3 regions of the Mesorhizobium sp. WSM4847 genome follow, and region 1 is predicted to be linked to each of the others. Evidence: riboswitches for the same ligand, from Rfam matches in the RefSeq annotation. Region 1 holds a riboswitch; each other region holds the start of a gene.
The links. A riboswitch is a leader RNA that binds a small molecule or an ion and turns the genes downstream of it on or off. The one in region 1 is predicted to bind thiamine pyrophosphate.

Region 1 (4,786 bases):
GCTGAACGAGACCTTTTCCAGCCGCACAGCCGTACCGTTTTCGCTGTTGAGCATCATGATTTTTCTCCCCGTCCCAGCCAGTCCGCGGCCAGGACAAGCGCGAGACAGACCAGGCCGAGCAGCAATGCCAGGCCGGCCGCGTCCATCGTGCGGTAGCTGCCCATGCGGGCCAGCAAGAGATAAGGCAGCGTCTGCAGGGAGTCGCTGCCAAACAGGGCAATGACGCCGAGATCGCCGAGCGACAAAGCCATCGCGAACGCGAAGCCGGTGGCGAGCGGCCGCCGCAGCGACGGCCAGTCGACCAGCCGGAAACGGCTCCAGCCCGAAATGCCAAGCAGCAGACAGAGCCGTTCGTGACGTTCACTCGCCGCATCATAGCCGGGGCGAATGGCGCGGATGGCAAACGGCATCGCCATCACCGCATTGACGGCGACGACCATGACAGGGGCGATGGCAAAGACGTCGCTGACCGAACGCAGCAGCAGGAACCAGCCGGCGCCTATGACGACGGGCGGCACGACGAGGACGAAGCCGGCGCCGGTATCGGTGGCGTGTTCGAGCAGCGTCCCGGCGCCGACGCGACGCCTCAAGGCCAGCGCCCGTCGTGCCATGACCAGCGACAGCGACAGCGCCACTGCGAGCAGCGCCGCCAGCAAGGCGAGCACGGCGCTGGTCAGCGCCGCTTGCCGCACCGCGCTCTCGCCCGCCAGCCGGCCGAGATCGGCGCCAAGGCCTGACGTCACCGTGGCCGCCATCGGCCCGGCGACGAACAGCAAAGCGAGGATGATCAATGCTGCGTTCAGCACGGTCTCGGCGGCGCCGGCCGAAAGATAGCGGCGCGAAGCCACCGGCAGGTTGGCGTCGCCGACGGTATTGGCGCCGAGCCGCATCAATGCCAGCACGACGACGAAGGTCAGCGCGATCTGCAGCACTGTCAGCGTCACCGCTCGGGCAGGATCGAAATCGAAACGCAGCGCCTGGTAGATGGCGACCTCCAGCGTTGTCGCACGCGGCCCGCCGCCCAGCGTGAGTACGATGGTAAAGGATGTGATGCAGAGCATGAAGACAAGCCCGGCGACGCCCGGCAGCGCCGCGCGCAGCGTCGGCCATTCGATCAGCCGGAAGGCGGGCCTGGCGCCCATGCCAAGTTGGCTCGCCAGCCGCCACTGGTCGGCCGGCACTGTCGCAAGCGCTTCGAGGAACAGCCGCGTCGCCAGCGGCAGATTGAAGAAGACATGGGCGACGAGTATGCCGGACAGGCCGTATATGCCCGGCCAGCCCTGACCGCCGTTCGCGCTGAGCACGCCGGCGAAATAGCCGGCACGGCCATAGAGTGCCAGAATCCCGAGTGCTGCGACGATGGCCGGCAGCGCGAGCGGCACGGCGAAGAGCTGCAGGATCAGGCCGCGACCAAAGAAGCGCGGATGCCGCGACAGCGCCCGCGCCACGAACAGCGCCGGCACGACGGAGAGCAGCGTCGACAGCAATGCCTGCCACAACGTGAATCGGGCGACGCGGAAGAGGTAGGAATCGAAGGCCGACGCGGCGCCGGACGGATCGCGGGCGCCTTCGACGATGAGCCCGGCGAACGCGCCGCCGATCAGCAGCGCAACAGCGGCAAGCGCGATGGTGCCGGCGGTGATGCGGGGATCTCTACGATGGCCAGTGTGCATTCCGCGCTGCCCAACTTAACGGCGGGCGCTGAAAGATGGGATGTGGCTGAGGTCGAGTTCCCGCCCACCCCCCTCTGGCCTGCCGGCCATCTCCCCCACAAGGGGGGAGATTAGAAGCTTCACCCTCGCCTCAATCCTTCGACTGTTGCGATTGGCGAAAGCGGAAGTGACATCCGATCTCCCCCCTGGAGGGGGAGATGGCCGGCAGGCCAGAGGGGGGTGGCGTGGAGCGAACACCATGCAGAAATCTAAGTCCTACTTGCTCATCACCGACAGCCATTCGTCGACCCAGGCCTTGCGGTTGGCGGCGACCTCTTCGGGGCTTAACAGCAACGTCTTGGTCGGCTTGACGAGCTTGTCGAAAGCCGGATTGAGCGGCTTCTCGGTCTTGCCGGCAGGGAACATCCAGTTGGTCTCGGGAATGACATCCTGGAATTTCGGCCCGGTCATGAAAGTCAGGAACTGTTTCGCCAACGGGTTCTTCGCACCTGATTTGGTGATGCCGGCAACCTCGATCTGCAGATACGCGCCCTCGTCGAAGGACGCTGCCTGATAGCGTTGGGTGTTTTCGGCGACCATGTGATAGGCCGGCGACGTGGTATAGGACAGCACCATCGGCGCCTCGCCCTTGGTGAACAGGCCGTAGGCCTCGCTCCAGCCCGGCGTCACGGTGAGCACCTTTGCCTTAAGCTTGGCCCAGGCTTCGGGCGCCTTGTCGCCATAAACCGACTTCACCCACAACAGCAGGCCGAGACCGGGCGTCGAGGTGCGCGGATCCTGAATGACGATCTTTTCATCGGCATTGCCCTCGACCAATTCCTTCAGGCTCTTCGGCGGCGTCTTCAGCTTTTCGGTGTCGTAGACGACGGCGAAATAACCATAGTCGAACGGCACGAAAATATCGTCGCTCCAGCCGCCCGGCACCTTGACGTCGATGACGGCACCATGCGGCGAAAACAGGCCGGTGGCCTTGGCTTCCGCCGTCAGATTGGTGTCGAGGCCGAGCACGATGTCGGCCTTGGTCGTGGCCCCTTCCAGCCTGACGCGGTTGAGCAGGGCGACGCCGTCGGCGACCGCGACGAATTCGAGAATACAGCCGCATTCGGCCTCGAACGCCTTCTTGACCGCCGGGCCTGGACCCCATTCGGCGGTGAAGCTCTCATAGGTATAGACGGTGAGTTTTTCCTGCGCGGATGCCGGCCCGGTGCCGGCGAGAACGGTCGCCGCGAGCAGCACTGCCGAAACAAGTGTGTATAAAAACGTGCGCATCGGCGCCTCCTTCGTTGGCGTTGAAGGGAATTGAGGCGTCGGGTTGTCCGAAACGTCTAATCCCTCCGCCGGTACAAACCGGATCAGGTTCAGCGGGTTGGCAGGTTGCCTCTCAGCCGGTCCGCGAAGATCGCGTCCAGCACCCCGTTAGAGCGCTTCGACACATAGGCCCGGCCCATCTGCGGCGCAAGCGGAAGTTTGCCGGGCATCCAGACCGCGGCCTTCCGTTTCGCAAGCAGGGCTGGTAAGGGCCACGCATATGAGCAAATTCACCATCCTGCTTGGCGGCGACCTTATCCGCACGCCGCTGCTCGACCGCCAGGTCGAAGGCACGCGTGTCATCGCCGCCGACGCCGGCATCAGCCATGCCCGGACTCTGCGCCTGACGCCGGAACTCTGGGTCGGCGACTTCGATTCGGTGCCGGCGGATTTGCCGGACGAGCTCGCCGCCGTGCCGCGCCAGGTGTTTCCGGCAGAAAAGGACAAGACCGACGGCGAACTGGCTATCGCCGCCGCGCTCGAACGCGGCGCGACCAGCCTCGTGCTCGCCGGCGCGTTCGGCGGCAAGCGCACCGACCACGCCTTCCTGCACCTGGCGCTCGGCGTCCGGCTGGCCGAGGCAGAGACAGAGGTGCTTTTGACCAGTGGCGCACAGGAAGGCGTCCCCTTGCTTCCCGGAAAGGCCGGCTTCGACTACGCCGACGGCACGCTGTTTTCGATTCTCGGCTTCTCCGACCTTGCCGGTCTGACCGTGACCGGCGCCAAATGGCCGCTGAACCATGTCGAGGTGGCGTTCGGCTCGTCGCTGACCATTTCCAACGAGGTCAAGGGCCGGCTCGAAGTCGCGCTGGGCAGCGGCCGCGCGCTGTTGCTCGCCCATCCATTCCCCCTACCTGAAAGCTGACATGGCGCCGCTGCTTCTCAATCTCGACGGGATAAAACTGACCTTCGGTGGCACGCCGCTGCTCGACGGGACGGAACTGACGGCGTCGGCGGGCGACAAGATCGCTCTGGTCGGCCGCAACGGCTCGGGCAAGTCGACGTTGCTGAAGATCGCTGCGGGATTGATCGAGCCGCAGGATGGCGAGGTGTTCCGCCAGCCTTCGGCAACAGTGCGCTACCTGCCGCAAATGCCCGACATGGATGGTTTCGCCAGCGTCCGCGCCTATGTCGAGGCGGGGCTCGGACCCGCCGACGATCCCTACCGCGCCACCTATCTGATGGAGCATCTCGGCCTGTCCGGCGAGGAACGGCCGAACGATCTCTCCGGCGGTGAAGCCCGCCGTGCTGCCCTGGCACGCGTCATGGCGCCGGAGCCCGACATTCTCCTCCTCGATGAGCCGACCAACCATCTCGACCTGTCGGTCATCGAATGGCTGGAGGAGGAGCTTGCCCGCACCTCTTCGGCGCTGATCGTCATCTCGCACGACCGCCGCTTCCTCGAGCGCGTGTCGCGCGCCACCGTCTGGCTCGATCGTGGCCAGACCCGCAGGCTGGACAAGGGTTTTGGCCATTTCGAGGAATGGCGCGACACCGTGCTGGAAGAAGAAGAGCGCGAGCAGCACAAGCTTGGCCGCCAGATCGTTCGCGAGGAGCACTGGTTGCGCTATGGCGTGACGGCAAGGCGCAAGCGCAACATGCGCCGGCTCGGCGAACTGCAGACCATGCGCCAGCGCTTTCGCGGCCATCGCGGCGCCGAGGGTGCGGCGACCATGGTGGCCAGCGACGCCGCCGAATCCGGCAAGCTGGTGATCGAGGCCAGGAACATCGAGAAGAGCTTTGGCGACCTCACCGTGGTCAGGGGTTTCTCGACCCGCATCCAGCGCGGTGACCGCGTTGGCCTG
Region 2 (4,786 bases), on a different contig from region 1:
GAGAGCCGCGTGAGATGGGCGGCCGAGGCCCGCATCCACGATTAGCGGGACATCCGGGAAATGGCCGCGCATCGAGCGGAGCGCGGTGATATTTACCGGTCCAAGCGCAGAACCGATCGGCGCGCACCAGGGCATGAGCACCCTGCATCCGGCTTCCAGCAATCGCTCGGCGACGACGAGATCGTCCGTCGTGTAAGGAAATACAGCAAAGCCGTCGTCGCACAAGATTCGCGCGGCCTCGACCAAGCCGAAGACGTCAGGCTGCAGCGTGTCATGATTGCCGATCACCTCGAGCTTGATCCAGTTCGTGCCGAAGACCTCGCGCGCCATATTTGCGGTCGTGACGGCTTCCTTGACGGAGTGACAACCGGCGGTGTTGGGTAGGACATGCAGCCGCAGCGATTGGATAAGCGACCAGAATTTCTCGCCACCCTTGCCGCCGGCCATTTCGCGGCGCAATGAGACGGTCACCGCGGACGCGCAGGATGCCTTGACCGCATCGGCAAGAATGGCGGGCGAGGGGTACTGTGCGGTGCCGAGAAGCAGGCGCGACGGAAGCTTGGTTCCGTAAAGCTCGATCACGTTGCTAACCTCCTTGCATGGGTGAGAGGATTTCGATCCGGTCGCCGTCCTTCAGCTGGAACAGCGCCCGCTCAGTCGCGTGCACAACCTCGCTGTTCACTGCCGTTGCAAGCCAGTTGCCTTCGTAGTCGAGCGCCGCGAGAAGCTCCGCCAGGGTGGCGGCGGTGATCTCATGCGCTTCGCCGTTGACCGTCAGTTTCATCAGCAAGTTCCACCGGTTTGTCAGAATCGAAAACAAGGTCGGCCGCCCGACGCGCCATGGCGGGGGCCAGAAGGAAACCATGGCGGTAGAGCCCGTTGATCGCGACGGTCCTGCCATGCGCTTCGACGCGCGGCAGGTTGTCGGAAAACGCCGGGCGAATGCCGACGCCCGTCTCAACGATCGCGGCCTCGCCGAAGGCGGGATGAACCGAATAGGCGGCGTTCAGGAGTTCCATTATCGCCCGCACCGTGACCGGCTCCGTGGACAGACTCTCGACCATCGTTGCACCCGCCATGAAATGGTGGTCGGCGCGCGGCGCCAGATAGAGCGGCAAACGCGGGTGCAGCAGCCTGACCGGGCGCGACAGCGAGATGTCCGGTGTACGCAGGATCAGCATCTCGCCGCGAACGCCGCGAAGCCTTTCATCGCTGGACGCCATTCCTATGCAGTCGATCTCGCGGTCGAATCCCGTCATGTGCAGGGCGTCCATTCCGAAGCGGAACTCGACGCCCCTTCCGGCGAGTTTTTCATGCAGCGCCGCCATTGCACGGCGTGGGTCGAGATGGGCTTCGCCCGGGAAGAACAGCCCGCGACGGAAGCGGCCGGCGAGATCGGGTTCCAGGAGCGCGATTTCGTCTTCGTCGATCCGCCGATGACCCGACGTGCGGCTTGCAAACCGGTCGAGTTCGCCCGCATCCCGCGGCGTTGCCAGAACGAGCGTTCCGGCCCGCGTGACATGACCCGGCAGGACCGCATCCCACCAGTCGGCGGCATCGCGTCCGAGATCCAGCACCGGCTGCTCGGCGCTTTCGCGCTCGCACCAGGGCGCCAGCATGCCGCCGGCCATCCATGATGCGTTGCCGCCAAGGCCATGCCGGGTCTCGGCAATGGTTACCGCAGCACCGCGGGCGGCGAGTTCGAAGGCGGCGGTGAGGCCGGCGACGCCAGCCCCTTTGACCAGCAGCCTCATGACGGCTCCGGCATCTTCGGCATGGGCGGTTCGCCGTCCACCGGCATATAAAGATTGCCGCCCTCGCGGTACTTCGCGGCCATCGCCGCCATGCCCTCTTTCTGTGCCTCGGCCCGAATGTCGTGGGAGATGCGCATCGAGCAGAATTTCGGCCCGCACATCGAGCAGAAATGCGCCAGCTTGTGCGCCTCCTTCGGCAAAGTCTCGTCGTGGAAGGAGCGCGCGGTTTCGGGGTCGAGCGACAGGTTGAACTGGTCTTCCCAACGAAACTCGAAGCGTGCGCGGGAAAGGGCGTCATCCCTGACCTTCGCCGTCGGATGACCCTTGGCGAGATCGGCGGCGTGCGCGGCTATCTTGTAGGTGATGACGCCCGTTTTGACGTCGTTGCGGTCGGGGAGACCGAGATGCTCCTTGGGCGTGACATAGCAGAGCATCGCCGTGCCGTACCAGCCGATCATTGCCGCGCCGATGCCTGAGGTGATGTGGTCGTAGCCGGGTGCGATGTCGGTGGTCAGCGGCCCAAGCGTGTAGAAGGGCGCCTCGCCGCAGACTTCGAACTGCCTGTCCATGTTCTCCTTGATCTTGTGCATCGGAACATGGCCCGGCCCCTCGATCATGACCTGGCAATCCTTGGCCCAGGCGACCTTTGTCAACTCGCCGAGCGTTTCCAGTTCGGCGAACTGCGCCGCGTCGTTGGCGTCGGCGATCGAGCCGGGACGAAGGCCGTCGCCGAGCGAGAACGACACGTCGTAAGCGCGGCAGATGTCGCAGATTTCCTCGAAATGCTCGTAGAGGAAGCTTTCGCGGTGATGATGCAGGCACCACTTGGCCATGATGGAGCCGCCGCGCGACACGATGCCGGTGACCCGGTCGACCGTCAGCGGGATGTAGTGCAGCCGCACACCGGCATGGATGGTGAAATAGTCGACGCCCTGTTCGGCCTGTTCGATCAGCGTATCGCGGTAGATTTCCCAGGTCAGGTCCTCGGCGATCCCTCCGACCTTCTCAAGCGCCTGGTAGAGCGGCACGGTTCCGATCGGCACAGGCGAATTGCGGATGATCCATTCGCGGATGTTGTGGATGTTGCGACCGGTCGACAGGTCCATGACGGTGTCGGCTCCCGAGCGGATCGCCCAGACCATTTTTTCGACCTCTTCGGCCATCGACGAGGTGACGGCTGAATTGCCGATATTGGCATTGATCTTGACCAGGAAATTGCGGCCGATGATCATCGGCTCGCTCTCCGGGTGGTTGATGTTGGCGGGAATGATAGCCCGTCCGCGCGCTATCTCGTCGCGCACGAATTCCGGCGTGACGAAGTCCGGGATCGCCGCGCCGAAAGAGTTGCCGTCGCGCTGCATCCCGCCGCGTAAGCTCTCGCGGCCGAGATTCTCGCGAATGGCGACGAACTCCATTTCGGGGGTGATGATCCCGGCGTGCGCATAGGCAAGCTGCGTCACCGCTTGGCCCGTTTTTGCCTTTAGCGGCCGGTGGCGCACGGGAAATTCCGGCGTCAGGCGCTCACCTGACGCAAAGCCGTTGTCCTCCGGCCTGACACTGCGGGCATCGTGGAATTCGACGTCGCCGCGCACCGTCACCCATTCATTGCGAAACCTGGCGAGGCCCTTTTCGATGCTGGTTTCGACAGTCGGGTCCGTATAGGGGCCGGACGGATCGTAAACGGTGACAGGCGGTTCGCCTGCCGTCGGATGGACGGCGATTTCCCGCATCGGCACCCTGATCTGCGGGTGAATCAGGCCGGGTTTGTGGATTTTCCTTGAGGCGGGCAGCGGTCCCGTCGACACGGCGGGGGAAATGGCATTCATTTTGAGGCTCCTTTGCTCATGCATTGGAGACCCAGTTCTGTGCCGGAAGGATGAAAAGACGCTTCTGCCTGCCTGCTTACAGGTTTTCGGGCATGGACTCCCGCAAAGCGCTTGCACCGTCCCTACGCCAGTATGAACTGGATCAGGTTCAACGGGTCACTGCGCCGCGAAAGCCAGCAGTATCTCAGCCCCTTGCCGGGACCCCCCTGGTGAATGGGTCAAATTGAGCGGGCGATCGCCATTTTGTCAAGCGCATTCGGCCCATCAATCGGCCTGCTGGGCGCGCGCGGACGAACTATTGAGCCTGCGTTAGCCATTTGGGCTGCGGCACAGCCTGCAGCAGGCTTTGCGTATAGTCGTGGCGAGGCGCTCCGAACAGCGCCGCGGTTTGGCCTTCCTCGACAATCCGTCCGTCTTTCATGACCATGATCCGGTCGGCAAAATGGCGCACGATCGGCAAGTCGTGGGTGATGAAAATATAGGAGAGGCCGAGCCTCGTCCTGAGGTCGGCCAGAAGGTCGATCACCTGCGCCTGGATAGAGACGTCGAGCGCCGAAACCGCCTCGTCGCAGACGATCAGTTCCGGCTCGCTCGCAAGTGCGCGCGCAATGGCGATGCGCTGCCGCTGGCCGCCGGAAAACTGATGCGGGTAGCGCTCGGCGTGCTCCGGCAACAGCCCCACCAGTTCCAGGAGCTCTGCCACGCGAGCCTTCCACCTGTCCTTCGGCAGGATATCGCGGTGGATCACCCAGGGTTCGGAAATGATGGCGTAAACGCGCATGCGCGGATTCATCGAACCGTATGGATCCTGGAAGACCATCTGGACCTTGCGCCGAAACGCCATGAGGCGCTTCCCATTCATGTCGAAGATGTTCTCACCGGCAAAGACCGCCTTGCCGGCGCTTGGCGCGTTCAGCCCCAACAGCATGCGCGCGACGCTCGATTTGCCGGAGCCGGACTCGCCGACGATGCCGAGCGTTTCTCCTCTCCTGACCTCGAAGCTTATGTCGTCCACCGCCTTGAACGTCCGCTTGCTGCTAAAAGCTCCGGAAGCAAGCTCATAGTGCTTGGTGAGATGTTCCACCTTGAGCAGCGTCTCGCCGGCGATCGCCGTCGAACGCCTGTTCGGCGCCTCCGCTGCGTTGCCGTGGGGCAGGGCGGCGATGAGGCGGCGCGTATAGGGGTGCTGCGGATTGCTGAAGACCT
Region 3 (4,786 bases), on a different contig from region 1:
CCTCGCACAGGATGCGGGCGGCTTGGACCAGTCCGAACACATCAGGCTGCAGAGTGTCGTGGTTGCCGATCACCTCGAGCTTGATCCAGGTCGTGTCGAACAATTCGCGCGCCATTCTCGCCGTCGTGACCGCTTCCTTGACGGAGTGGCAGCCGGCCGTGTTGGGCAGGATTCTCATGCCGAGCGAGCGGATCAGCGACCAGAATTTTTCGCCAGCCCTGCCGCCTGCCATCTCGCGGCGCAAGGAAACGGTTACCACCGCCGTGCCCGACGCCTGGACCGCATCGGCAAGGATGGCCGGCGAAGGGAATTGAGCCGTGCCGAGAAGCAGGCGGGAAGGAAGCGTCGTCCCGAGAAGTTCGAACATGCTAGCCTCCCTGCATCGGCGAGAGGATTTCGATGCGGTCGCCGTCGCTCAACCGGAATTCCGCCCGGCTGGCTTTGTGCACGAGGTCGCTGTTGACGGCGGTCGCCAGCCAATCGCCTTCATAGTCGAGCGCGGCAAGCAGTTCGGCCAGGGTTGAGGCGTCAATCTCAAGCGCTTGGCCGTTGACGATCAGTTTCATTGGCAGGCTCCAAGGATTTGTCGTGACTGAAGACGAGTTCGGCCGCCTGGCGCGCCATGGCGGGCGCGAGAAGAAAGCCATGGCGATAAAGCCCGTTGATCGCGACGGTGCTTTCGCGTGCTTCGACACGCGGCAGATTGTCGGGAAAGGCTGGGCGGACGCCGACACCGGTTTCAACGATCTCGGCCTCGCCAAAGGCCGGATGGAGGGTATAGGTCGCGCCCAAAAGCTCCATCATGGAACGCGCCGTGACCCGTCCAGCGGACTGGCTCTCGATCATCGTAGCGCCGGCCATGAAATGGTGGTCAGTGCGCGGCACTACGTAGAGCGGAAAGCGCGGATGAAGCAGCCGGACCGGGCGCAAGAGCGAGACATCGGGCGTGCGCAGGATCAGCATCTCGCCGCGAACGCCGCGCAGTCGGTCGTCTTCCGCCGCGATGCCCGTGCAGTCGATCCGGCGATCGAAACCGCAAACATGCCGGGCCTTGGCGCCGAAGTGAAATTCGACTCCCATGGCTGCGAGTTTGTCGTGAAGCGCAGCCATCGCCCGGCGCGGGTCGAGATGGGCTTCGGCGGGGAAGAACAGCGCACGGTGGAAATGACCGGCGAGGTCCGGCTCGAACTGTGCGATTTCGTTTTCATCAACAGGCCTGTACCCCGACGTGCGACTGGCAAACCGGTCGAGCTCGGCCGCATCGCGCTGCGCGGCCACGACCAGTGTTCCGGCCCGCGTCACCTGCCCGGGCGTTGCCGTATCCCACCAGTCGGCGGCGTCGCGTCCGAGATCGAGCACCGGCTGCTCGGCGCTTTCACGTTCGCACCATGGCGCCAACATGCCGCCGGCGAACCACGACGCATTGCCGCCGAGGCTATGCCTCGTCTCGGCAACCGTCACTGCCGCGCCGCGGGTGGCCAGCTCGAAAGCTGCGGTGAGGCCGGCGACGCCGGCCCCTTTGATCAACACCTTCATGACGGCTCATGCGCCTCCGGCATGGGCGGGGCGCTGGTCTCGTCCGCTGGCACGTAGAGATCGCCGCCCTCGCGGTATTTTGCGGCCATTGCCGCCATGCCCTCTTTCTGTGCCTCGGCGCGGATATCGTGGGAAATGCGCATTGAGCAGAATTTCGGGCCGCACATCGAACAGAAATGTGCCAACTTGTGCGCCTCCTTGGGCAAGGTCTGGTCGTGGAAGGACCGCGCGGTCTCGGGATCGAGCGACAGGTTGAATTGATCCTCCCAGCGGAACTCGAAGCGCGCGCGGGAAAGGGCATCATCCCTGAGTTTCGCCGCCGGGTGTCCCTTCGCCAGGTCGGCGGCATGCGCGGCTATCTTGTAGGTGATCACGCCAATCTTGACGTCGTTGCGATCGGGAAGACCGAGATGTTCCTTCGGCGTGACGTAGCAGAGCATGGCCGTGCCGAACCAGCCGATCATCGCCGCCCCGATACCTGAGGTGATGTGGTCATAGCCCGGCGCGATGTCGGTCGTCAGTGGTCCAAGCGTATAGAACGGCGCCTCGCCGCAAACAGCGAGCTGCTTGTCCACGTTCTCCTTGATCTTGTGCATCGGTACGTGGCCGGGCCCCTCGATCATCACCTGGCAATCCTTGGCCCAGGCGATCTTTGTCAACTCGCCGAGCGTATCCAGTTCGGCGAACTGCGCCGCGTCGTTGGCGTCGGCGATCGAGCCGGGACGAAGGCCGTCGCCGAGCGAGAACGACACGTCGTAAGCGCGGCAGATGTCGCAGATTTCCTCGAAATGCTCGTAGAGGAAGCTTTCGCGGTGATGATGCAGGCACCACTTGGCCATGATGGAGCCGCCGCGCGACACGATGCCGGTGACCCGGTCGACCGTCAGCGGGATGTAGTGCAGCCGCACACCGGCATGGATGGTGAAATAGTCGACGCCCTGTTCGGCCTGTTCGATCAGCGTATCGCGGTAGATTTCCCAGGTCAGGTCCTCGGCGATCCCTCCGACCTTCTCAAGCGCCTGGTAGAGCGGCACGGTTCCGATCGGCACAGGCGAATTGCGGATGATCCATTCGCGGATGTTGTGGATGTTGCGACCGGTCGACAGGTCCATGACGGTGTCGGCTCCCGAGCGGATCGCCCAGACCATTTTTTCGACCTCTTCGGCCATCGACGAGGTGACGGCTGAATTGCCGATATTGGCATTGATCTTGACCAGGAAATTGCGGCCGATGATCATCGGCTCGCTCTCCGGATGGTTGATGTTGGCTGGAATGATAGCCCGCCCGCGCGCCACCCCGTCGCGCACGAATTCCGGTGTGACGAAATCGGGGATCGCTGCGCCGAAGGCTTCGCCGTCGCGGTCAAGCTTGCCGCGCAGGATCTCGCGACCAAGGTTTTCGCGGATGGCCACGAACTCCATTTCAGGCGTGATGATCCCGGCGCGCGCATAGGCAAGCTGGGTCACCGCCTTGCCCTGCTTGGCCCTGAGTGGCCGGCTGCAAATGGGAAACTCCGGCGTCAGGCGCTCGCCCGCCGCAAATCCGTTGTCCTCCGGCCGGACGTGGCGGCCGTCATAGTCCTCGACATCGCCGCGTGCCGTGATCCATTCGTGGCGAAGTCGGGCAAGGCCCTTTTCGATACTGATTTCGAGGGTGGGGTCGGTATAGGGGCCGGACGGATCGTAAACGGTGACGGGCGGCTCACCGGCCGTCGGATGGACGGAGATTTCGCGCATCGGCACCCTGATCTGCGGGTGGATGGCACCGGGCCTGTGGATTTTCCGCGAGGCGGGCAGTGGTCCCGTCGAAACCGCTGGAGTGAGGGCATTCATCGTGAGGCTCCTTTGCTCATGCATTGGAGACCCAGTTCTGTGCCGGAAGGATGAAAAGACGCTTTGGTTGACCTGCTGAAACAGGACCTCGGGCGTAAACTCCCGCAAAAGCGCTTGCACCGTCCCTACGCCAGTATGAACTGGATCAGGTTCAACGGGTCACTGCGCCGCGAAAGCCAGCAGTATCTCAGCCCCTTGCCGGGACTCCCCTGGTGAATGCCTCAGGTTGAACGGGCCGGCTCCGATTTGTCAAGCGCATCCGGGTCCGGCCGAAAGCAGCTATCGCCTAGTTGGCGGCATCCGTTATCCGCTCAAGGCGTTTTTCAAGCGCCGGTTCTCCCGCATCTATCCGGCGCTGCTGGTTTTCGTCCTCGCTTCGATGGTTGCCTTGTCCGGCACGTTTGTCGCCTTCAAATGGAAAGCGGCGCTGACGGCGCTGACATTCACCTACAACTATGCCGGAATTCTCGTCAGCCGCGCCGGCGCGCTCGACCATATCTGGTCGCTGTGCGTCGAAGAGCATGCCTATGTAATCCTGGCGCTGATCAGCTTTGTTGTTTCGGGGCGTGCCCGTGTCGTCATGCTGCTCAGCGCGCTGTCGGTGCTGGCCATGGCGAACGGTGCGATTTCGTACTGGGTCTTCGGGATCGACTACGAGACGACCTATTGGCGAACCGACGTGCACATCGCCTCGATCCTGCTATCGGCGGTGATATGCCTGCTCAAGGCCGACGACAGGCTGCCGGCGTTGTTCAAGGGGCCGCATGTCGCCATTGCGGCGTCCGTCGGAGCGGTTCTTCTGTTCATGGATGCGGTGCCGCCGATCCACTATCTGGTCGCGGTGCCGCTGTTGGCGCTCGCCGTCAATTCGCTCGACTTCAGGACTCGGTATCTGACCGGATTTTTGTCTTCCTGGCCGATGGCGACGCTGGGGCTGTGGTCGTATTCCGCTGTATCTGTGGCAGCAGCCGTTCTAAAAATTCGTCTATGCGCAGGGCAGTGCGCCGCTGCTGATGCTGGCAGGCGCGCTTGCGCTTTGTGCAGCTATTACATCGTCGAAAAGCCGGCTCGCGCCTGGCTGAACCGCAACTGATAGAGCTGTTGCCTCAGCCGGTGATCCGCACTGCCTTCTTGCCGCCGTGGATCACCGCGTCGACGACCTCGACGAAGCCGAGCGCGGCGTGAAAGGCATCCGAAGCCGGATTGGGCGGTTCGGCATTCACCTCGCAAGTGACGATGGTCTGGCCGGCACGCGAAACATGGTCGAATAGATCTTCATGCCTGCGGGCATGGCCGCGGCCACGCGCTTCTCCCGCGACGACGATACGGTCGACATAGACAAAGCGCGGATAGCGCTCGCGAAACCACAGGAAGTTCGGACTGTCGTAGCGGGCGTCCTGGTCGAACGTCATGATGAA

Region 2: it holds a riboswitch for thiamine pyrophosphate, as region 1 does, so the genes downstream of both, thiC (phosphomethylpyrimidine synthase ThiC) here and thiB (thiamine ABC transporter substrate binding subunit) in region 1, are expected to answer to the same signal.
Region 3: it holds a riboswitch for thiamine pyrophosphate, as region 1 does, so the genes downstream of both, thiC (phosphomethylpyrimidine synthase ThiC) here and thiB (thiamine ABC transporter substrate binding subunit) in region 1, are expected to answer to the same signal.

The regions. Positions count from the first base shown of each region.
Region 1 covers NZ_JBVVPY010000034.1:26,851-31,636, forward strand. The annotation lists gene thiQ (thiamine ABC transporter ATP-binding protein) at 1-57, opposite strand, end outside; gene thiP (thiamine/thiamine pyrophosphate ABC transporter permease) at 54-1,673, opposite strand; gene thiB (thiamine ABC transporter substrate binding subunit) at 1,929-2,942, opposite strand; TPP riboswitch at 2,986-3,099, opposite strand; gene AC0L28_RS31525 (thiamine diphosphokinase) at 3,202-3,846, shown strand; gene AC0L28_RS31530 (ABC-F family ATP-binding cassette domain-containing protein) at 3,848-4,786, shown strand, end outside.
Region 2 covers NZ_JBVVPY010000006.1:87,061-91,846, forward strand. The annotation lists gene AC0L28_RS10365 (thiazole synthase) at 1-582, opposite strand, end outside; gene thiS (sulfur carrier protein ThiS) at 587-784, opposite strand; gene thiO (glycine oxidase ThiO) at 753-1,754, opposite strand; gene thiC (phosphomethylpyrimidine synthase ThiC) at 1,751-3,580, opposite strand; TPP riboswitch at 3,682-3,798, opposite strand; gene AC0L28_RS10385 (ABC transporter ATP-binding protein) at 3,876-4,786, opposite strand, start outside.
Region 3 covers NZ_JBVVPY010000012.1:141,829-146,614, forward strand. The annotation lists gene AC0L28_RS18900 (thiazole synthase) at 1-367, opposite strand, end outside; gene thiS (sulfur carrier protein ThiS) at 369-566, opposite strand; gene thiO (glycine oxidase ThiO) at 535-1,536, opposite strand; gene thiC (phosphomethylpyrimidine synthase ThiC) at 1,533-3,368, opposite strand; TPP riboswitch at 3,473-3,589, opposite strand; gene AC0L28_RS18920 (acyltransferase family protein) at 3,595-4,461, shown strand; partial or broken gene AC0L28_RS18925 (GNAT family N-acetyltransferase) at 4,475-4,786, opposite strand, start outside.